DNA from 3 places in the Agrobacterium sp. 22-3639C2 genome. Region 1 is predicted to be linked to each of the others. Evidence: predicted binding sites of a transcription regulator. Region 1 holds the regulator's gene; each other region holds the start of a gene.

What was found. Region 1 encodes LexA, which represses DNA repair genes until DNA is damaged. Its sites were predicted from a motif close to TGTTCNNNNTGTGTTCNG; they were not measured.
Region 2: ACQZ6D_RS15895 (DNA recombination protein RmuC) is a predicted target of LexA. The motif match lies at 2,537-2,554, and genes of this name have one in related genera.
Region 3: ACQZ6D_RS16310 (2'-5' RNA ligase family protein) is a predicted target of LexA. The motif match lies at 3,100-3,117, and genes of this name have one in related genera.

Annotation. Positions count from the first base shown of each region.
Region 1 covers NZ_JBNWDB010000001.1:378,951-386,105, forward strand. Annotated here, with positions in the region: gene lpxB (lipid-A-disaccharide synthase) at 1-67, shown strand, start outside; gene gltA (citrate synthase) at 198-1,487, opposite strand; gene ACQZ6D_RS01880 (ComEC/Rec2 family competence protein) at 1,794-4,229, shown strand; gene ACQZ6D_RS01885 (glutathione S-transferase family protein) at 4,246-4,929, opposite strand; gene lexA (transcriptional repressor LexA) at 5,368-6,090, opposite strand; gene ACQZ6D_RS01895 (VOC family protein) at 6,301-7,155, shown strand, end outside.
Region 2 covers NZ_JBNWDB010000003.1:594,407-601,561, forward strand. Annotated here, with positions in the region: gene ACQZ6D_RS15875 (hypothetical protein) at 1-126, shown strand, start outside; gene truA (tRNA pseudouridine(38-40) synthase TruA) at 142-942, opposite strand; gene fmt (methionyl-tRNA formyltransferase) at 942-1,877, opposite strand; gene def (peptide deformylase) at 1,925-2,437, opposite strand; gene ACQZ6D_RS15895 (DNA recombination protein RmuC) at 2,586-3,779, shown strand; gene ACQZ6D_RS15900 (ribokinase) at 3,833-4,732, shown strand; gene trmB (tRNA (guanosine(46)-N7)-methyltransferase TrmB) at 4,745-5,443, opposite strand; gene metK (methionine adenosyltransferase) at 5,617-6,879, opposite strand; gene ACQZ6D_RS15915 (helix-turn-helix domain-containing protein) at 7,068-7,155, opposite strand, start outside.
Region 3 covers NZ_JBNWDB010000003.1:678,319-685,473, reverse strand. Annotated here, with positions in the region: gene ACQZ6D_RS16330 (aminopeptidase) at 1-959, opposite strand, end outside; gene ybaK (Cys-tRNA(Pro) deacylase) at 1,047-1,523, opposite strand; gene ACQZ6D_RS16320 (ArsC family reductase) at 1,536-1,883, opposite strand; gene ACQZ6D_RS16315 (hypothetical protein) at 2,095-2,262, shown strand; gene ACQZ6D_RS16310 (2'-5' RNA ligase family protein) at 2,323-3,039, opposite strand; gene guaA (glutamine-hydrolyzing GMP synthase) at 3,144-4,721, opposite strand; gene ACQZ6D_RS16300 (5'-methylthioadenosine/S-adenosylhomocysteine nucleosidase) at 4,804-5,442, opposite strand; gene ACQZ6D_RS16295 (PaaI family thioesterase) at 5,439-5,888, opposite strand; gene ACQZ6D_RS16290 (TspO/MBR family protein) at 5,969-6,421, opposite strand; gene ACQZ6D_RS16285 (DUF1513 domain-containing protein) at 6,473-7,155, opposite strand, start outside.

The sequences.
Region 1 (7,155 bases):
GCCTCCTGGCGAAACCGGCGCCCTTATCCTTCTCGATGTGCTGAACAGCCGCAAACGGCAAGGCTGAACCGGTAGCGATCCTGTCTGCTTCCTGGGGTCGGCAGGGCAGGTTTCGCTATTCTTATCGATGATCATATCCAACAAAAAAGCCGGCGGATAAAACCCGCCGGCTTTTTTATGTTGGTTGGTTTCCCGGCTTAACGCTTGGAAACCGGAACGTAGTCACGCTTGCCGGCGCCCGTGTAGAGCTGGCGCGGACGGCCGATGCGCTGCTGCGGATCCTCGATCATTTCGTTCCACTGCGCGATCCAGCCGACGGTGCGGGCCAGTGCGAACAGCACGGTAAACATGGTCGTGGGGAAGCCAAGCGCCTTCAGCGTGATACCCGAATAGAAGTCGACGTTCGGGTACAGCTTCTTCTCGACGAAATAAGGATCGGAAAGAGCGATCTTTTCGAGTTCGAGCGCGACCTGCATGATCGGATCGTCGGAGTTGCCGGTGGCTTCCAGCACTTCGTACATCGTCTTCTGCATGATCTTGGCGCGCGGGTCGTAGTTCTTGTACACGCGGTGGCCAAAGCCCATCAGGCGGAACGGATCGTTCTTGTCCTTGGCGCGGGCAATGTACTCCGGAATGCGGTCAACCGTGCCGATTTCGTTGAGCATGTTGAGCGCCGCTTCGTTGGCGCCGCCATGTGCCGGACCCCAGAGGCAGGCGATGCCCGCTGCAATACAGGCGAACGGGTTTGCACCCGACGAACCGGCAAGACGCACCGTGGAGGTGGAAGCGTTCTGTTCGTGATCCGCATGCAGGATGAAGATGCGGTCCATGGCGCGAGCCAGAACCGGATCGACCTTGTACTCTTCGCAAGGCACGGCAAAGCACATGTGCAGGAAGTTGGAAGCGTAATCGAGGTCGTTCTTCGGGTAAACGAAGGGCTGGCCGATATGGTACTTGTAGGCCATGGCGGCGATCGTCGGCATTTTCGCGATCATCCGCAGCGAAGCGACCATGCGCTGGTGCGGATCCGTAATGTCCGTCGAGTCGTGATAGAAGGCCGACAGAGCGCCGACCGTGCCGCACATGACAGCCATCGGATGTGCGTCGCGACGGTAGCCGGTGAAGAAGCGGCTCATCTGCTCGTGCACCATGGTGTGGCGCGTTACGCGGGTGTCGAAGTCCTTCTTCTGCGCAGCTGTCGGCAATTCTCCGTAAAGCAGCAGATAGCAGGTTTCCAGGAAGTCGCCCTGTTCGGCAAGCTGCTCAATGGGGAAGCCGCGGTGCAGAAGAACGCCTTCGTCACCATCGATATAGGTGATCTTGGATTCGCAGGAGGCTGTCGAGGTGAAGCCGGGGTCGTAGGTGAAGGAGCCCGTGTGCTTGTACAGCGTGGCGATATCGACGACGCTTGGTCCAATCGTGCCTTCCCTGACCGGGAGTTCGACCTGTTTTTCGCCAAGTGTCACTGTAGCGCTTTTTTCCGTCATACTGATCCTCCGAAAACATGCGGGTGGGGGCGTTGAGATACGCCCCGCGGTTAAGCGTCTACCGATTAGCTATATGATCCTTGCGCGGATGCCAAGCTATCCAAAGGTCAAATTGTGCATTGCGGCAAACGCAATCGCGTTGCTTCAGGCTTTCCCGGCAGCAGCAATTCAATCTCGGTCAACGCATCGTTAAAGTAAAGGATTGCAATCCCCAGCGCTGGTCTGCAAACCTGTTTTTGGTGCGGCAAGGGGCGGTGGGGATTGCTCGGTCAAGGGGAAAAACAGCATTTCGAATATGCTAAAACGATGCAGGGAGACTTGCCCGGCACACGGGAAATTCTGTTTCCTCTCCGCCGAAGCAGTGATGCGGCAACATATGACACTCCCGCCATTATTCCCGAGATTAACCGCAACACTACCGTGGCCGAAAAAATCGCCATGTGCCTGGCCGAGGAGCGCGCATTCGGCCACGATTTTCTTTTCATTCCCGTTTCCATCGGCTGCGGCGCGGTACTCTGGTTTTCTCTAGATGCCACGCCTTCCCCGGTCGTTTTGATTGCCACATTTCTTTTTGTCGCCGTTCTGGCGCTCTTTGTGAGATATAAAGCTGGCATTGCGGCGGCGGTTTGCGGCCCTTTCGCTTTTCTATTGCTGGGCATGCTTCTGGCAGATTTCGAAACCCGAAGGGCAGGGACCGTGGTGCTGGATACCCCCGTCACCACCACCATCACCGGCACCGTGGCGCGCCGGGAGGTCGATGCACGCGGCTACTGGCGATATGTCGTCGATCTGACCGCAACAGCGGACCCGACATTGTCGCGTCCGCCGCAGAGGATATCGGTGCTTTCGCGTGGCGGAGGCGAGCCGATCGCACTCGGCGCAACCCTTCGCGGCAAGGTCCGCCTCTCGCCGCCATCCGGCCCGGCCTTACCGGGACTGAACGACTTCGCCTTCACGTCCTATTTCAAAGGCATAGGCGCGACCGGTTTCTTTTATAAATCACCGCAGGCGCTTGTATCACCCGTTGGTGACGCAAGGCCTGACAAGGGTTGGTTGGAATGGGCCGATATGCGGCTTTACGGCCTTCGCAGCGCAATTGCCGAACGCATCCGCACCACCATCGGCGGTGATGCCGGAGCCTTCGCCGCCTCCATCATCACCGATGAGAGACAGGCCATATCGGCGGAGACGATGGAGGCGTTGCGGCTCTCCGGCCTTGCCCATATCGTTGCCATATCCGGGCTCAACATGGCACTGGCCTCCGGCATATTCTTTGTTGGCCTGAGACTGGCTTTCAGCCTGTTTCCCGCCTTTGCGCAGCGCTGGCCGGTCAAGAAGATCGCGGCTTTCGCGGCACTGCTGATGACGCTTGCCTATTATCTGATTTCCGGTTTCGCCGTTTCCGCCGAGCGTGCCTGGCTGATGATGTCTGTGATGCTGATCGCGGTCCTTTTCGATCAGCCATCACTCAGCCTCAGAAACGTTGCCATTTCCGCCCTGATCATTCTGGCTTTCTCGCCCTCGGAAATCATGGGTCCGAGTTTTCAGATGTCATTTGCGGCCACCATAGCGCTTGTTTCGGCCTATGCCTTCTGGAGCCGTTGGCGCACGGATCGCGAGCGGCTGTTCATCGGGCGCAAGCCCGCATGGCTGAAGGTGGCGGAAATGATGGGCGCGGTCATTGGCGGCGTTATCACGACGTCGCTGATCGGGGGCCTTTCTACGGCGATCTATTCGGCCGAACATTTTCACCGTGTCACCACCTATGGACTGTTCGCCAATCTGGCTGCAATGCCGCTCATGTCGCTGATCGTCATGCCATTCGCTCTTATCGCCATGCTGCTGATGCCCTTCGGGCTCGATGCGCCGTTCCTGAAGATCATGGGTTATGGCATGGCACTCGTCATCGAGGTTGCAAACGAGGTGGCCTCCTGGGGCGGCAGCGCAGCGACTGGGCGTCCGCACGGCTGGTTTATCGGTTTGGCTTCGGTGGGTTTCCTGCTGCTGACATTGCTGCGCAGCCGGCTTGCGCTTCTTGGCATCCCGTTTCTGCTCTTCGCCTTCGGTGTGTCGGCAGTTACGGCCTATCGTGATCTGCCGGATCTATTGATTCACGAGGACGGCGACTTGGTGGCACTCCTGGAGGACGGCAAGGTCTCAACCACAAAAGCCCGTCCGCAGGGCTTCGTTTACGGCCAGTGGCAAAGGGCGCTGCTGCTGCCGGAAAAAACCGTGCCGCCAGATTTTATAAATGGTGAGAGCATGGCAAATACTGCTGGTTCTGACTCGAGATCGAAACTGTCGCCGGAAGACATGGCTGTCGTGGTACGCGAGATGACGGCGGCGCTCAAAGACGCCAAAGCTGGCGTCTTCACCTGCAGGAAAGACATATGGTGCGTAGCGAGCGCCGCAAGCGGAGAGTGGATCGTCGTTCTGGAAGATGGCCGCTTCGCGGGAAAAGCCTGCGATATTGCCGATATCGTCGTTGTTTCCCGCAGAACCTCTTTTTCTAAGTGCCGCTCGGGTGCACTCCTGCTCAGCCGTGACATCTTGCGGCGTCTCGGTTCTGTGGAAATAGATTTTGCCGACAAGAGGGAGGAGGGTGTGGCGAGCGGGTTGCGCGCCGCAATCGCCGGAACGGACAGGCCCTGGAGCCAGCACCGTTATTACGACTGGAAAAGCGGACGTTTCGACCGTGATCTGCCGCAGCCCATCGTCCGGCTGCTGGCGGCGTCGCAATGACCGCCGTCAGCATGGATCATCGGGCCTTGGCGCGCAAATCTTCAGTCAATTCGCCGATCCCGCCAACTTCCTCTTCATGACCAGCGTCGCGCCAGCTCTCCTTCAAACCGGCCTCGTACCATTCTTGCATGGCAGGTAGGGCGAGCAGCCGGTCGCAATAGGCTTTCGCTGCTGGCGAAAGATCCGCGCTGCCATAGGTCTGGAAACGGAATGCAACCGGGCAGAAGAAAGCATCGACCGCCGTGAACTTTTGACCGGCAAGATATGGCCCGCCGAATTTTGTGAGACCCTCGCTCCACAACGCATCGATCCGCTTTATATCGGCTTTAAGCCCGGAATCGCCGCCCCTGGGTTTGACCCGAATGCCCACCGACATGGGATAGAGATTGCGCAGCGAGGAAAAGCCGGCATGCATCTCACTTGCGGCCGAACGCGACCAGGCCCTCGCATGCTTGTCGCTTGCCCAGACGCTCTGGTGTCTTTCAGCAAGATATTCGACGATCGAAAGCGTTTCCCAAACCGTCATACCCTCGTCGACCAGGCAGGGCACCTTGCCCGTCGGCGAAAAGGAGGAGAAGGAGACGCCTTCGCCGAACGGAATGAGCTTTTCATCAAAGGCGATACCGAGCGTGCGCATCAATACCCACGGCCGCAGCGACCATGAAGAATAGTTCTTGTTGGCTATATAAAGATCGTACATGGCGTATCTCCCGGATATGACGCGTATTTCTACACCTGCCAAGCGTTCACGGAATATCGAAAATTATCCATGGCTCCCATAAACGCCGTTGATGAATGGTGATGTGGGGTCACTGAGAGCGCGCCTTGCGATAAGTCACCCTTTGGTGACCACTAAACTGACTGCGCAACACGACAGAACAACGTCGCTAAAAAACAGCGGATGGGATCGCTTCGACAATTACAGCGAACAGCCCATTCGCCACCACGCCTGTAGCGAAACCGAAGCATCTTTATGGAGCAGGAACTTAGTTTGGAAAGGGCAACGCGCATAGGCTGAATGGCGCATATCCTCGTGCACCCGCTAAAGCACGCCACGTTTGGAAACAGCCAAACCATATATAGGCGCCATCTTCACGATGACGCCTAATGTAAAGTGAGCACGTTCGGTTCGATAAGATCAATGGTAGCGGCGGATCAGCCCCACCAGCTTGCCCTGAATTTTCACCCGGTCGGGCCCGAAAATACGGGTCTCATAGGCTGGGTTTGCCGCCTCGAGCGCAATGGAGGCACCCTTGCGGCGGAAGCGCTTCAGCGTGGCTTCCTCGTCATCCACCAGAGCCACAACGATATCCCCGGGATTGGCGGTGTTGCCGTTGCGGATGATGACTGTGTCGCCGTCGAAAATGCCGGCCTCGATCATCGAATCACCCTTGACCTCAAGAGCGTAATGTTCGCCCGTGCCAAGCATGTCTACTGGCACGGCCACATCATGGGTGTTGTTCTGAATGGCGGAAATCGGCACGCCCGCAGCGATGCGGCCCATGACCGGCACGGTGACAGCCCCGCCCAGATCGTTGGCCGGCGTCTTGGGGGCAGGGGCCGGTTCCGGCGTTTTGGGTTTGCCAAGGCTGCCTTCGATAACGCTTGGCGAAAAGCCGCGCTGCGGCCTTGCGCCCGGCGTATAAGCCTCGGGCAGCTTGATGACTTCCAGCGCCCGAGCTCTATTCGGTAGCCGACGAATGAACCCGCGCTCTTCGAGAGCGGTTATCAGGCGGTGGATGCCGGATTTCGAAGCAAGATCGAGTGCGTCCTTCATTTCATCGAAGGAGGGCGGCACGCCGGACTCTTTCATTCGTTCATGAATGAAGAGAAGCAATTCCTGCTGTTTGCGCGTGAGCATGAGGAAAACACCCTTTAGAATCGTAGTGGAAGTCGCGAAACAAATACAGAACGAACACTATATGTTCCATATGTGTTCTGCAATCCCCTAAAATTTCGTGAAGGTGCCATTTATTGCTGTGATGATTTGCCTCATAGCACGCAATTGTGCTTTTGTGCGGTCAAAACCGTCCCGGCATGCTCCGGGCGGAAGGCCAGCAGGATACATGTCATGACGAAACCCTATAGCGTTGACCATCTCGTTTTGCCCGTGGAAGTCATAGGCGTCGCCGTGAAGCGCCTCGTCAGTCTTGGCTTTACGGTTGCGCCGGAGGCTCTGCACCCTTTCGGCACCCAAAATGCCTGCGTATTTTTCGCCGATGGCACCTATCTGGAGCCGCTCGCAATTGCTGATCCGGCTAAATATAATGCGTCAATAGAGGGGGGTGATGTGTTCACCGGCAGGGATGTGGCCTTCCGGCAACGGGACGGGCAGGAGGGTTTTTCGGCTCTTGTCGCCAGGACTAAAGACGCCTTGGTTGACCATGAGCGGTTTCGGGCAGCCGGCCTTTCGGCGGGCGATGTTTTCGAGTTTTCGCGGCCTGTTCGGATGCCGGATGGCTCGCAAGGCGAGGCGGCGTTCCGGCTGGCTTTTGCGGCAAGCGGGGCGGCCGCGGATTTCTTTTTGTTCAGTTGTCAACGGCTTCAAGCCCTTCCGGGCGATCGCACCATGCTTGAGCGCCACGCCAATGGTGTCACCGGCCTGAGTGAAATCGTCCTGTTTACCGGCGGCGATGCGAAGGTGGCGGGCCTGATCGAGACGGTGTTTGGCTGTGAAGGTAAATGGTCTCCGCGCGGTGATATGGTTTTCGCGACCGGCAATGCCAGCATCAGATTGACCGGAAAACCGCCTTTCGGCGGGCAGGCCCTGAGTGCTCAGGATGGCAACGAAGGCGGATTGCGCGGCGCGGGCATCGTCTTTTCGTCACACGATCTTGCCGTGACAGAGGCGGTGCTTGCTGCTAATGGCGTGTCCTGCGCAAAAGCGGACGGCCGTCTGGTGGTGCCCGCAGCACCCGGTCAGGGC
Region 2 (7,155 bases), on a different contig from region 1:
CGGATCGTGCGCTTCTTCATCCGCGACCAGTCGTTGCTTGTCTCGGCGATCGTCATGACCCTGCTGGTGCCGGGCATGCTTCTGTCCGAGGCGCTGCAACGTTTTCTCGGCGTTTATCCGGCCTGAGAAACGAGACGGACTTCAGTCTGTGTCTTCGACCGTCTCGACCTTTGAATAGACCCGCGGCGGAATGACGTCGGGATAATCAACCTGCATGAAATAGAGACCATCCGGCGGCGCGACGGGGCCGCAAGCTTTGCGATCCCGTGCTTCCAGTGCCGCGCGCACGTCTTCCGGTGTCATGCTGCCTTCACCGGCCATTTTCAGCGTTCCGGCAAAAGAGCGTATCTGGTTGTGGAGAAAGCTCTGCGCGGTGGCGCGTATCTCGATAAGATCGCCATTGCGCGTCACATCCAGCCGGTCGAGCGTTCTGACCGGGCTGCTCGCCTGACAATGAACCGAGCGGAAAGTGGTAAAATCGTGCCGGCCGACGAGCATCTGTGCAGCTTCATGCATGCGTTCGTGGTCCAGATCTTTCGATACCCACCATGCGCGCCTGTGCTCGAGTGCCAGCTGCGCTTTCCGGCAAATGATGCGGTACAGATAATGGCGGCGAAGCGCGGAGAAGCGCGCGTCGAAATCCTCGGTCACCGCCGTTACGTCGATAACCGAGACGGCCTCTTTCGCCATGGCCAGATGGGCGTTGAGAGCATTGCGAAGCTTATATGGCGCCCAATCGCGGGAAAGATCGACATGGGCTACCTGTCCCACGGCATGCACGCCGGAATCGGTGCGGCCAGCGCCGCGAATAGAAACGGTTTCGCCGGTAAGCGACCGGACGGCAGCTTCAAGCGCGCCCTGAACTGAAGGGCCGTTATCCTGTCTCTGCCAGCCGAAGTAAGGCGTACCGTCATATTCGACGGTCATGCGGAAACGCGGCATCAGCCGAGCCTCGTTCTGGCGGGAACGGGTGTGCCACGAACGAAATCAGCAGCCGACAGCGGCTTGCCACCCGCCTTCTGCAAACGGGTAAGCCGCACCGCGCCACTGCCGCAGGCGATGGTCAGGGCGTCATCGAGCACAGCGCCCGCTTCGCCCATACCGCTCGCCAGTTCTGACGCCAGAACCTTCACGCGCTCGGCCTTACCGCCGATTTCCATTTCCAGCCAGGCGCCGGGGAAAGGCGAAAGGCCGCGGATATGGTTATGGACGTCCTGTGCCGGCCGGGAAAAATTAATCCGGGTCTCGCCCTTGTCGATTTTCGACGCATAAACGACGCCTTCTTCCGGCTGCGCAACGAGAGGAAGATCGTCTGCTTCCAGCTTGTCCATCGCCTGCCGCATCAGCCGCGCGCCTGTCAGCATCAGGCTGTCGTGCAATTCACCTGCCGTGGTATTCTCACCGATCGTGACCTTGGCGGTCAGCGCCACCGGGCCGGTATCGAGCCCCTTTTCCATTTTCATGACCATCATGCCCGTCTCGGCATCGCCAGCCATGATCGCCCGCTGAATGGGAGCAGCGCCGCGCCAGCGCGGCAGCAACGAGGCGTGGCCGTTATAGCAGCCAAGACGCGTACCGCTCAGGATTGCCTCGGGCAATAGCAGCCCATAGGCAACGACAACAGCGACATCGGCGTTGAATTCCCTGAAATGCTGCCGGTCCTCCTCGGCCTTGAAATTCACCGGCGTCAGCACGGGCAGACCCAGCAGTTCGGCGGCCTGATGCACCGGCGATTTCTGCAGATCGAGGCCACGGCGACCGCCTGGACGCGGCGGCTGCGTATAAACGGCAACGAGCTCGTGACCAGCGTCCACCAATGCACGCAGCGTGGGAACGGAAAAATCCGGCGTGCCCATGAAAATGATGCGAAGAGCCATATCGCCCCCTGCCCTCTATGCCGGTCCGTCTACATATTTAAGACGAATCAGACCTTAGCGCGGGCTGCTTTGGTGAATTTCTTGATGACCATTTCTCGCTTCAGCCGCGAAATATGGTCGATGAACAGAATGCCGTTCAGGTGGTCGATCTCATGCTGCAGACACGTCGCCAGAAGTCCGTCCGCATCGACCGTCTGCTGCTTGCCGTCACGATCGACATATCGCACTGTCAGGGATGCGGGACGCTCTACCTCGGCATAATAATCGGGAATGGAGAGACACCCTTCCTCATAGGCCGAGACGTCGTCCGACACTCTGAGGATTTCCGGATTGATGAAGACGACCGGCTTTTTCTCCTCGTCCTCGCGCGAAACGTCGATCACCAGCATGCGGCGCGGCACGCCCACCTGAATGGCGGCAAGGCCGATACCCGGCGCATCATACATGGTTTCGAGCATATCGTCGGCAAGGCGCAACACTTCGGCATCCACCTGTTCGATGGGCCTTGATTGCTGGCGCAGCACGGGATCGGGCAAAATGATAAGCGGTTTGATAGTCATGGCTTCCCATAACGTATCTCTTGCGCGGAGGAAATAAAAAATACGCGGTCGAAATGAGACCTTCGTCCGGTTTTGGCCGACTCAATTCCGCCGCATGAATGTTCTTGTTTTGATCTTACGAATCACTGGAAATCTGGTAGATTTAGCCATGAGCATCGATTTCTCTTTTCTCCTCGATCCCGCCTTGCGGGCCGGCTCCGTCGACATCAGCTTCGGCGGGCTTCTTACGGCTCTCGTTTTCGGCCTTTCCGCTTTCTGGATGGTCACGAAAAGTCGTGGGAAAAAAGCGGAAGCCGATGGTGAAATTTCCGATCTGCTGAAAACCCAGTCGGAACTGCACGGCCGGATCGCGGCGATGGCCGAGACGCTCGGCACGCGCCAGAGCGAGATGGGCCAGACGATCAACCAGCGCCTCGACGGCATGTCGCAGCGGCTGGGCGAGACGCTGACCGAGCAGACCCGATCGACGCACGAGAATCTAAGCCGCCTGCAGGAGCGGCTTGCGGTTATCGATGCCGCCCAGGGTAATATTCAGGATCTGGCAAAGGACGTGGTCGGGCTTCAGGCGATCCTCTCCAACAAGCAGACGCGCGGCGCTTTCGGGCAGGCGCGCATGGAAGCGCTGATCGCCGATGCGCTCCCCGCCGGGGCCTTTCAGCTTCAGCCCACGCTTTCGAATGGCTACCGACCGGACTGCATCATCAGGATGCCGAACAACGCCCCGTCCCTCGTCATCGATGCCAAGTTTCCGCTGGAGGCGTGGAATGCGCTGAAGGCGGATGAAACGCCCGAGGGCAAACGGGCTGCGACCCAGCAGTTCCGCCGCGATATGGAAGTGCATATTCGCGACGTGGCGGAGAAATATCTGATACGCGGAGAAACGCAGGATACGGCCTTCATCTTCGTGCCGTCGGAATCGATCTTCGCCGATATTCACCAGCATTTCGAATATCTCGTGCAGCGTGCCCATCGCGCTCGTGTCGTTATTGTCTCGCCATCGCTTTTGATGCTGTCGGTGCAGGTTATCCAGTCGGTGCTGAAGGACCAGCGCATGCGCGAGCAGGCGCACCTCATTCAGGGTGAAGTCGCGCTTCTCATGGATGACGTGCGGCGGCTGGACGACCGGACGCGCAAGCTGCAAGCCCATTTCGGGCTGGCGCAGAAAGATGTCGACATGATGCTGATCTCCTCCGACAAGGTGCTGGCGCGTGGCCAGAAGATCGAGGGACTCGATTTTTCGCCGACGGAAAAGGAGACCTCCCATAGCGAAATCGAGCAGGCGCGACGCTTTGCAGAGAACAGGGCAGGAACGGCCAAGTTGCGGGTGGTTGACGACGAGTGATCCCCTCGGGCAAAGTCGCCGCCTTGCTTTGAATTTCATACGGACATGCCCTGATGATTACTGTTTTCGGCTCCATCAACATGGATCTCGTCGCCACCGCCAAACGCCTGCCCAAACCCGGTGAAACCGTGACGGGAGAGACCTTTTCCACGGCGGCCGGCGGAAAGGGAGCCAATCAGGCGCTTGCCGCACGGCGCGCAGGTGCAACGGTCAAAATGGCGGGCGCTACGGGTGATGACACCTTTGCCGCGCCAGCGCTGACATTGCTGCGCGATGCCGGCACCGATCTGTCGCTCGTCAAGACCGCGCCCGGCCCCACGGGAACCGCCGTAATCCTGATCGGTGAAGGCGGGGAGAACATGATCTCGGTCATTCCCGCCGCCAATGGCGAAGTTTCCGCATCCGACGCCGCAAGAGCCGTGGCGGAGATGGCAGCGGGCGATATTCTGATGCTTCAGTTCGAGGTGCCCGCACCCTCAATCGAAGCAGCACTGACGGCCGCGAAGGCTAAACGTATCACCACTATCATCAATACCGCGCCGCTGACCGCGGACGGGCCGCGCCTTGCCAGCCTTGCCGATATCGTCATCGCCAATGAAACCGAGTTCGAACTGCTGATCGGCAAAAACGGACTTTCAGCCTCCGAACGGGAAAATGAACTCAAATCCCTGCATGAGCAGACCGGCCAGACATTGATCGTGACGCTTGGTGCTGATGGCGTGATCGCCATTCGCAACGGCAAGGTCTTCAAGGCGTCCGGTCTCAAGATCGAGCCGGTCGATACTGTCGGCGCTGGCGATACATTCTGCGGTTATCTCGCCGCCAGCCTCGATCAGGGTATGGATTTCGAAAAGGCGCTGAAGCGCGCCGCCGTCGCAGGCTCGCTCGCCTGCACCCGCGCCGGCGCCCAGCCTTCCATTCCGGTTGCTGCCGAAGTGGACGCGAATATCTGACGGTTCGAGCTGTTAAATGCGAATGAAAGTGAGATAGGCCGAGCTGCGGCCTTCTCTTTTCGCCTTGTTCTCATAACGCGTGCCCGGCCAGTTGGTATAGGGGGTGTGCCAGTCCTCGGCACTTGCCGCCGTCCACTCGAAACCGCCGTGGCGGGCGCAATGCTGTAGCGTCCAGTTGACGTAGGTATCGATATCGGAAGCAAAGCAGAACTTGCCACCGGGTTTCAGGACGCGATGGAAACGGGCAAGATTGACGTCGGAAACGAAACGGCGCTTCCAGTGCTTCTTCTTCGGCCAGGGATCGGGATAGAGAAGATCGATGTGATCGATCGACCCATCCGGCAGCCAATCCAGCAATTGCGTCGCGTCATCATCGTAAAGGCGGATATTCATCAACTCGCCTTCACGCACGCTTGCCAGCAGCTTGGCCATGGAATTGACGAAGGGCTCGACGCCGATAAAGCCGGTCTCAGGATTTTCAACCGCGCGGTGGGCAAGGTGCTCGCCGCCGCCGAAACCGATTTCCAGACGCACCGATTTCACATCCGCCGGAAAGAGAGCGACGAGATTTTTCGGAGGCGCGCTTTCCAGATCGATTTTCAGCAAAGGCAGCAGGTTTTCGATCGTATCGATCTGCTGATTGCGCAGGGGCTTGCCCTTGCGTCTGCCAAAAAACGCTTCCGTTGCGCGCGAACGCCGCTCTTCCGTCATGTCATACTCTCAAGAACAAATAGACTAAACCCGCACAGGGCCACTTGAATGGCACTATGCGGGTTACAAATGGTGCAACCGGTATCTCTCAATCCCCGTCGAATGACAAGGCTTAGAACAAGTCCCCGCATTTTCCGGACGTAAAATCGCTACGCAATTTTACTGGAAATGCTTCAAGCGCTCAAAGCTTCCTTGAGCGGCTTCACCAGATCGAGCTTCTCCCAGGAGAAGGAACCGTCACGGCCCGCCTTGCGACCGAAATGGCCGTAGGAAGATGTTTTGGCATAGATCGGCTTGTTGAGATCGAGATGACGGCGAATGCCCGACGGCGACAGATCCATGACCTTGCGGATGGCGCCTTCGACCTGATCTTCGCTGACCTTGCCGGTACCGTGCAGATCGACATAAATCGACAGAGGCTGGGCGATGCCGATCGCGTAGGAAATCTGAATGGTGCAGCGCTCGGCCAGACCGGCAGCCACCACGTTCTTGGCCAGATAGCGGGCAGCATAGGCCGCGGAACGGTCGACCTTGGTCGTGTCCTTGCCGGAGAATGCACCGCCGCCATGGGGGGCAGCACCGCCATAGGTGTCCACGATGATTTTGCGGCCGGTCAGACCCGCATCGCCATCGGGACCACCGATGACGAATTTGCCCGTCGGGTTGATATACCACTGGCAATCATCGGCGATCTTCAGGTCACCCAGCGCTTCGCGGATATAAGGTTCGACAACTTCGCGAACCTTCTTCGAATCCCAGCTGGCATCGAGATGCTGCGTGGACAAAACGATGGATACGGCTTCCGAAGCCTTGCCGTCGACGTAACGAACCGTCACCTGGCTCTTGGCGTCGGGACCGAGTTTCGCAGCTTCGCCTTCGCCGCTTTTACGGGCGGTCGCGAGCAGCTGCAGAATACGGTGGGAATAATAGATCGGAGCCGGCATCAGGTCCGGCGTTTCCTTGCAGGCGTAACCGAACATGATGCCCTGGTCGCCAGCACCCTCGTCGCCCTGCTTGTCGGAGGCGTTGTCCACGCCCTGCGCGATATCCGCCGACTGCGGATGCAGGAGAACGTCGATCTTCGCCGTCTTCCAGTGGAAACCATCCTGCTCATAGCCAATGTCGCGGATCGCCTTGCGGGCAGCCGACTTGAACTTCGAGGGATTGATGACCGGGTGGCCGGCAGCATCCTTGAGAACCTTGCCGTCCTTGTCCTTTTTCAGCAGGGTATCGGGAACCCGAACCTCACCGGCGATAATGACACGGTTCGTCGTCGCAAGCGTTTCGCATGCGATGCGCACGGTCCAGGGGTCGACACCCGTCTTGGATGCCTCACGATAGATGAGATCCACGATTTCATCGGAAATACGATCACAAACCTTGTCCGGATGACCTTCGGCCACGGACTCGCTGGTGAACAGGTAATTGGCACGCATGCGGGATTCCCCTCAAAGAACGGTCTTCGAGTTTGTTAGTCATTTCAGCCATGAAAGACAAGGACACAACCACATAAATATATCTTTATGTGAGAATTCCTTTCTAATTGGGCACAAAAAAACGGCCCTTGCGGACCGTTGAGTGTCCAGCGCCGTACGCTGGAAAATAAAGCAGTCGCCTGCGAGTGCTACTCAGCATCCCCTTCGGCGGCGAGCGACTTCACGAGATCAACGAGGCGGCGGCGAACCTTCGGGTCGGCGATCTTCACGAAAGCG
Region 3 (7,155 bases), on a different contig from region 1:
ACTTCACCCAGACGCCGCGCACCCTCGTCGGTATCGAGTACCTTGTTCAGCACGGCTTCGCCCTTCGAAGCCTTGGCTTCCACGATGCGGCCGCCTTCGAACTTCACCTGGATATCGTCGATCAGCGTTCCCTGATGTGAAAGCGGCTTGGTGCTGGACACGTAACCATCCACGCGCAGCGCATGCGGTGTGGTGAACACTTCTTCCGTCGGAATGTTCGGGTTGCAGGTGACGCCGTTCTTGGCGGTGGAGGCGCCCCCATGCCATTCGTGGCCGTCCGCCAGGCCGATTTTCACGTCCGTGCCGGGACCGGTGAAATGCAGCGACGAGAAACGTTCACCGTTCAGCCATGCCGAACGCTTGGCGAGATTGGCGTTATGCTCCGCCCATGCCGCGACCGGATCGGCGAGATCTACACGCGAAGCGGCGAAGATGGCGTCCGCGAGCTTGCGAACCGCTTCGTCTTCCGTCAAACCGGGAAAGACCTGTTTTGCCCAGGACGGGTTTGGATAGGAGATGATGTTCCAGTTGATATCGAAGTTGGAAATCTTCTCAAGCGCCGGCTTATAGGCCGTGGAATTGGCCTTGTTGGCGCGCGCCACCTTGGCGGGATCCTGTTCGGCCAGCAGCATGGGGTTGTCGCCGGCAATCGCAAGCCGCGCCGCGCCATTGGCATAGGCCTTGGCCATGCCGTCATAGAGCCAGCCGGAAGCCCGGTCGAAATTGGCGTCACTGGCGTGGCGGTAGCGGGAAAGCGTGGTTTCTTCGTCGGAGTAGAAGGTGGTGACCAGCCCGCCGCCGGCAAGATAGGCGTGTTTGGTCAAAAACCGCACCAGCGGCAACGCCGCCAGCGGAGCGGTGATCACCAGATCCTGATCCTTCTGCAATTGCAGGCCGACCTTGACGGCGACTTCAGCCAGTTTCTCGAGTTTGACGGGATCGATGGGGGAAACAGTCATGATCTGCCTTCGTATATTTCAATCGGAGGCGCCGACCATAGCCCATTCGCTTCGAAAGCCAAATGCTTTCAAAGCTGTGTCGAGACGTCAATCGGCCACCAAAGGTGCGACAACGGCTTTCAGCGCGGCCTGCGCGTCGCCGGGGGAAAGCCTTACCTGCAAACCGCGCTGGCCACCATTCATGTAGACATAGGAATGGGTCATGGCTCCAGTCTCTATGGCGGTCGGAACCTGTTTTTTCTGTCCAAAAGGGCTGATGCCGCCCACATGATAACCGGTTGCCCGCTCCGCATCGGCGGGCTTCATCATGCTGGCAGATTTCCCCCCGAAGGCGGCGGCGAGCTTCTTCATGCTCACTTCCCGGTCGGACGGGACGACGACGCAGACCGGCTTGCCATCCAGCTCAGCCATCAATGTTTTCAGAACCAGATGTGGCGGTTCGCCGATAGCTTCGGCCGCCTGCAGGCCGATCCGGTCGGCATTCGGGTCGTAGTCATAGGTAACTGTGGTGAAGTTCACACCGGCCTTGGTCAGCATCTGCGTAGCGCGGGTTGTCTTGGACATGGTGGCCTGCGCTCACGCAAAGAGGGACTGATAGGTTTCCGGCTTGAAACCGACGGTTATCGCCTCCTTGGCCTCCAGCACCGGTCGCTTGATCATGGAGGGCTGCTCCAGCATCAGGCCAATGGCCTTTTCGCGGGTAAGATCGGCTTTCTGGCTATCGTCCAGTTTTTTGAAGGTAGTGCCGGCCCGGTTCAGAACCGTTTCCCAGCCCGCGGCATCGCACCATGTTTCGAGATGGGCCTGGTCGATACCTGCCGTCTTGTAGTCATGGAAAGAATAGTCGACACCGTTGGCTTCCAGCCAGCTTCTGGCCTTTTTCATCGTGTCGCAGTTCTTGATGCCGTAAATGGTGACCGTCATGTTGCCTGCCTCTTTGTCTTGAACTTCCGGCATAACAAATAATGCGCCGTATTCAACCCGCAGCCTGAAGCACGGAATTCGAGCCATGCAAAAATGCAGTGTCTGACATCCAAACGAGCGCGAGCAAAGCTGCATGGCTTCCCTGCTACATCATGAGTTGTAGCAGAGGACAAAAATGCCCATTATCTGGGCATCAAAGATGGAGAGAAAAATGCGTCAGGTTGCAAAGACATCGCGTAACTTCTTTGGCGAAACTTTCGCCGTTCTCGGTGCCGCACTTTCGGTTTCGGCCGCTGTCCGCGCGCATCGCAAGCCGGCCCGCGCCGACCTCGAAGCGCTTGGCATCGACGGCAAGGCTTTCGACAAGGTTCAGCTCTAAGCTGATTATCGTTTGCAGCGAGGCGACATCGCCTCGCTCGTGCGTATATGTTGGCGGGCCTTAGCGTTCCGCCTGCTTTCGGTTCGGCCGTTTTCTCGGACCGATCAGTTTATCCGGTAAATGCAGCTGGCTTTCGAGCGGCTCGTAACGATCTGCTTTTGCGGAGAGTGCGAAGCGTCCAAGGGATTCATGTCGCGTTTCGCCATTATGGCTGAAAACAAGCTCGAAATTACCCGCAAGCCAGCTATAGGGTTTTCCTGCCGGCATCGGCTCTATCTTCCCGCAGCCATAAATCATCGTGATATGCGGCGTGTAAGATGGTGCCGCGATATAGGGAAGGTTTGCCTGTCGAAGCGCGCGTTGCAGCAGCTTCACCAGAGCGTTGATCTCCGGCAGATCACCACCGTTTCGCAGCACCAGACTATTGCGACTGCCGAAAAGCGCGCTTGCGTCCAGGGTGACCGGAACAGGCCGCGCGTTTACAGCACCCATTGCTGCCTTCAGCCTGCTTGTCAGTCCGTGAGGGATTGTCTCGAAACATCCCAAACACAGCAGGGTTATGTGCAGAAGCTCGGCGGGATATGCCTCGCGGGTTGTCCGCCCCTTGGCATGATGCGACGCATCGACAAAAATTCTTTCCGCCAATTGCCGTGGTGGCTTCAGCAGTAGCAGGAGCTTGTTTCGAAAGCGCGGATTAATGCGCCGTATTTTCTGCGGCTCCAGCCCATCAAAACAAAGCTGCCTTAAGGCTCTTTCGTCCGCCAACTCGCACTCCATGACGATGCTCCACAGCCTTATGCCAAGGCCGGAAACCTATCATTGCGCGGTGATAAAATAAAGAACAAAAGAGGAACAAAAGGCGGAATTGCTCCGCCTTCGTTTTACTCCCATTCGATCGTGCCGGGCGGCTTGCTCGTCACGTCATAGACGACACGGTTGATGCCGCGGACTTCGTTGATGATGCGGGTCGCGGCGCGGCCGAGGAAATTCATGTCGTAGGGGTAGAAATCCGCCGTCATGCCATCCACGGAGGTCACGGCGCGGAGCGCACAGACGAAGTCATAGGTGCGGTAGTCACCCATGACGCCCACGGTCTGCACCGGCAGGAGCACTGCGAAGGCCTGCCAGATGGTGTCGTAAAGACCCGCCTTGCGGATTTCGTCGAGATAGATCGCATCTGCCTTGCGCAGAATATCGAGCTTCTCGCGGGTGACCGCACCGGGGCAACGGATCGCCAGACCCGGGCCGGGGAAGGGATGGCGCCCGATGAAGCTCTCCGGCAGGCCAAGTTCACGGCCAAGCGCACGCACCTCGTCCTTGAAGAGCTCGCGCAGCGGCTCCACCAGCTGCATGTTCATGCGCTCGGGAAGGCCACCGACATTGTGGTGGCTCTTGATGGTGACGGAAGGACCGCCGGAGAAGGAAACGCTCTCGATGACGTCAGGGTAAAGCGTGCCCTGCGCGAGGAAATTCGGAGCACCCTTGCCGTCTGCTGCGATCTTGGCAGCTTCCGCCTCGAAGACCTCGATGAACAAACGGCCGATAGTCTTGCGCTTCACTTCCGGGTCGGAGACGCCAGAAAGCTGGCCCAGGAACATGTCTGCGGCATCCACATGTACCAGCGGAATATTGTAATGGTCGCGGAACATGCCGACGACCTGCTCGCTTTCGCCAAGCCGCATCAGACCGTGGTCGACGTAAACGCAGGTCAGCTGGTCACCGATCGCCTCATGGATGAGGATCGCCGCAACCGAGGAATCGACGCCGCCGGAGAGTGCGCAGAGCACGCGCCCGGTGCCGACCTGATCGCGGATCTTGCGGATCATCTCGGCGCGATAGGCTGCCATCGTCCAATCGGATTTGAGACCGACGATCTTGTGCACGAAGTTGGAGAGCAGCTTGCCGCCATCTGGCGTATGCACCACTTCCGGGTGGAACATGGTGGTGTAATAGTGGCGTGTCTCGTCGGCAGCTATGGCGAAGGGTGCGTTCTCGGAGGTTGCGATAACCTCGAAACCTTCCGGCAGTTTCGTCACGCGGTCGCCGTGGCTCATCCAGACGGGATAGCTCTTGCCCTGTTCCCAGAAACCGTCGAACAGAGGGCTTGCCTTTTTGATGTCGATATCGGCGCGCCCGAATTCCGCCGCGTGACCGCCCTCGACAACGCCGCCGAGCTGGGTGCAGAGCGTCTGCTGGCCGTAGCAGATGCCGAGGATCGGAACCTTGCTGTCGAACACCGCCTGCGGCGCACGCGGGCTGCCTTCCGCCGTGACAGATGCGGGGCCGCCGGAGAAGATCACGCCCTTGGGCTGGAGCTTCTCAAACGCCTCTGCGGCATTCTGAAACGGGTGGATTTCGCAATAGACCCCGGCTTCGCGAATGCGGCGCGCAATCAGCTGCGTCACCTGGCTGCCGAAATCGATGATGAGAATGCTGTCGGGATGGGCTATCTGGGTCATGGCGAGCCTTTAAAGAAAATGGCGGCTTTAGGCAACCCGGAAGCGGGCATCTAACAGCGGAAATTTACTAAAATCGCGAGGTTCAAAGGGTGATCGCACCATCTTCGATAGCGCGGCAAAGCCTGTCGACGGCGTCTGCGAGCTTTTCATCGATGATATGCAAGTATTCCGTCCAGTCGTCCACATGGTTCACATCTTCCCTGCCATCGGAAATACCGCGCAGGCCGATGAGCGGCACGCCGAAGCGCTGGCAGGCCCGGAGCACGGCATAGGTTTCCATTTCCACCATATCGGCATCGATCGACCCATAGGCGGCACCAGAGACGACATTGGCACCCGTGGAAAGCCGCGCCTCGGCAATATCGGGTATGCGCAGGGGCAAGGCCACCTCGGCCGGCAGATCGAGAAACGGCGTGCGACCCTTTTCAAAACCGAAGGCTGAGGCATCCATGTCGCGATAGGCAACAGAAATAGCCTGATAGATGCCAGTCTGGTCGAGCGTCCGCGAGCCGGCGGAGCCGAGCGAAACGACAAGGTCAGGCAGATGACCCGCCGCATCGAGACCAGCAAGAATTGCCGTGACCGAAATCGCTGCCTCGACCGGGCCGACGCCGGTCATCAAGGGCGCGATGCGCGCCTGCAGGTGGGGGCCGTATTCGGCGGAAGCCGCCATGACGAAAAGAATGGATTTGTCCGCAACATGCAAAAGCCGGTAGCTCATCCGGTAATATCCTCGCGGCCCTTCACCACCATCATAGTGCCTGTCATGGAGGCGATGAGCTTCGCCGGCCCGTCGGAAAGGGCGTAAGCGCGGCCATCGGCAACGATCAGGTTGTTGCCCGGCTTGATGATTTCGCCACGAAACAGGAACCGCTCGCCGCGCCCGGGCGACATGAGGTTGACCTTGAACTCGATTGTCAGCAGCGAGGCTTCCGGCTCTATGATCGTATAGGCGGCATAGGTGCAGGCGGTATCCAGGCCGGCGGCAATGACACCGGCATGCAATATGCCGTGCTGCTGTGTCAGCTTTTCATGAAACGGCAGCTCGATTTCCACCAGACGGTGTTCGATGCGGCTTATCTGCGCACCGATTGCCTGCACCACACCCTGCCGCGCAAAGCTTCTTTCTATCCGCTGACGAAAATCGCCGGGATCCGTGATCTCCATTGGCTTACCTGCCTGCTTTTGTCCTCACCGCAAACTGACATGGCGTGTGGCGGCGGGCAAGGCAAGTGCCGCAGGAGCAATTAGTTCAGCACGGCGATGCTGGCATTCAGCAGCGTGGCAAAGGCGACCCAAAGGGCGTAGGGCACGAAAAGCCACATGGAGATGCGGTCGCGACTATAGGTGAGCGCAATGAAAGCCAGAATGCAGATCAGCATAGGCACGATGATAACGAGCGCGCCTGTCGGGCTTTGCATGCCGAAAAAGATGGGCGACCACAGGAAATTCAGCACCAGCTGCGTGAACCACAGACGCATGCGCGCGCCCGCCGGTCTCACGATCCATGTTCGCGCGCCTGTAATGCCGATCATCACGTAGAGCGTTGTCCAAACGGGGCCGAATATCCAGTTGGGCGGGTTGAAGGGCGGCTTCTGAAGCGACTGGTACCATTCGCCCGGCACGTTGTTGATGCCGATGAGCGCACCCAGCGCAACAACCACAACCACGAAAATGATATACACGGACAGGTTTTTCATGACGCCTCAAATGCTTTTTGGTCTTTTTTGTTCCGGTGCATTTTCAGTATTTTAGCCTGAAATACGCACGATATGCTGGTCCCACGCCACGTCGCTGCGAATAGCCTCGAAAAATCCGTCATAGGAAGAAACCGCAATTCCCTTTATGGCGGGTGCAACGCCCGCAGCCTCCCGCACGGTCGTCTCGGATACAACACGCCCGGTTTTCGCATCCAGCGTCACGGCCGCGTTGCCATTGGGTGAGGTCAGGCCCACCAGGCCATCGCGCCGGTTGACCGCGATGGCACCGACATAATTGGCAAGGCGCACCGTCGTTTGCTCTGGTAGATCGACGAAGGCAAGGTCCTCGCCCTTCGAGAAATGGCCAACAAGCGGCGGAAGATCGTTGCGCGGTCCCTCATATTGGCAGGCGAACCAGACACGCCCGTCATCGCCGAGATCGACATGGCGGGTGGAAAGCTGTCGTAACTGGTCTGGCATCGTATGTTTCTGGATCAACTGGCCGCTGGCGGCGTCCAGAAGCACGAGTGACGGCTGCATGCTGTCGACATTGAGTTTGGTTCGGCCGAAATCCGGGTGGGTCTCGATGCCGCCATTGGCGATCACGATCAGCCTGCCATCGTCGCTCACGGTCATGTCATGGGTGCCAATGCCGTGGGCGTCGTATTCACCGATGCGTGCAAATCCGTTGCGGGCATCGTAAAGCCCGATAACACCGCGATTGCCATCGAAGT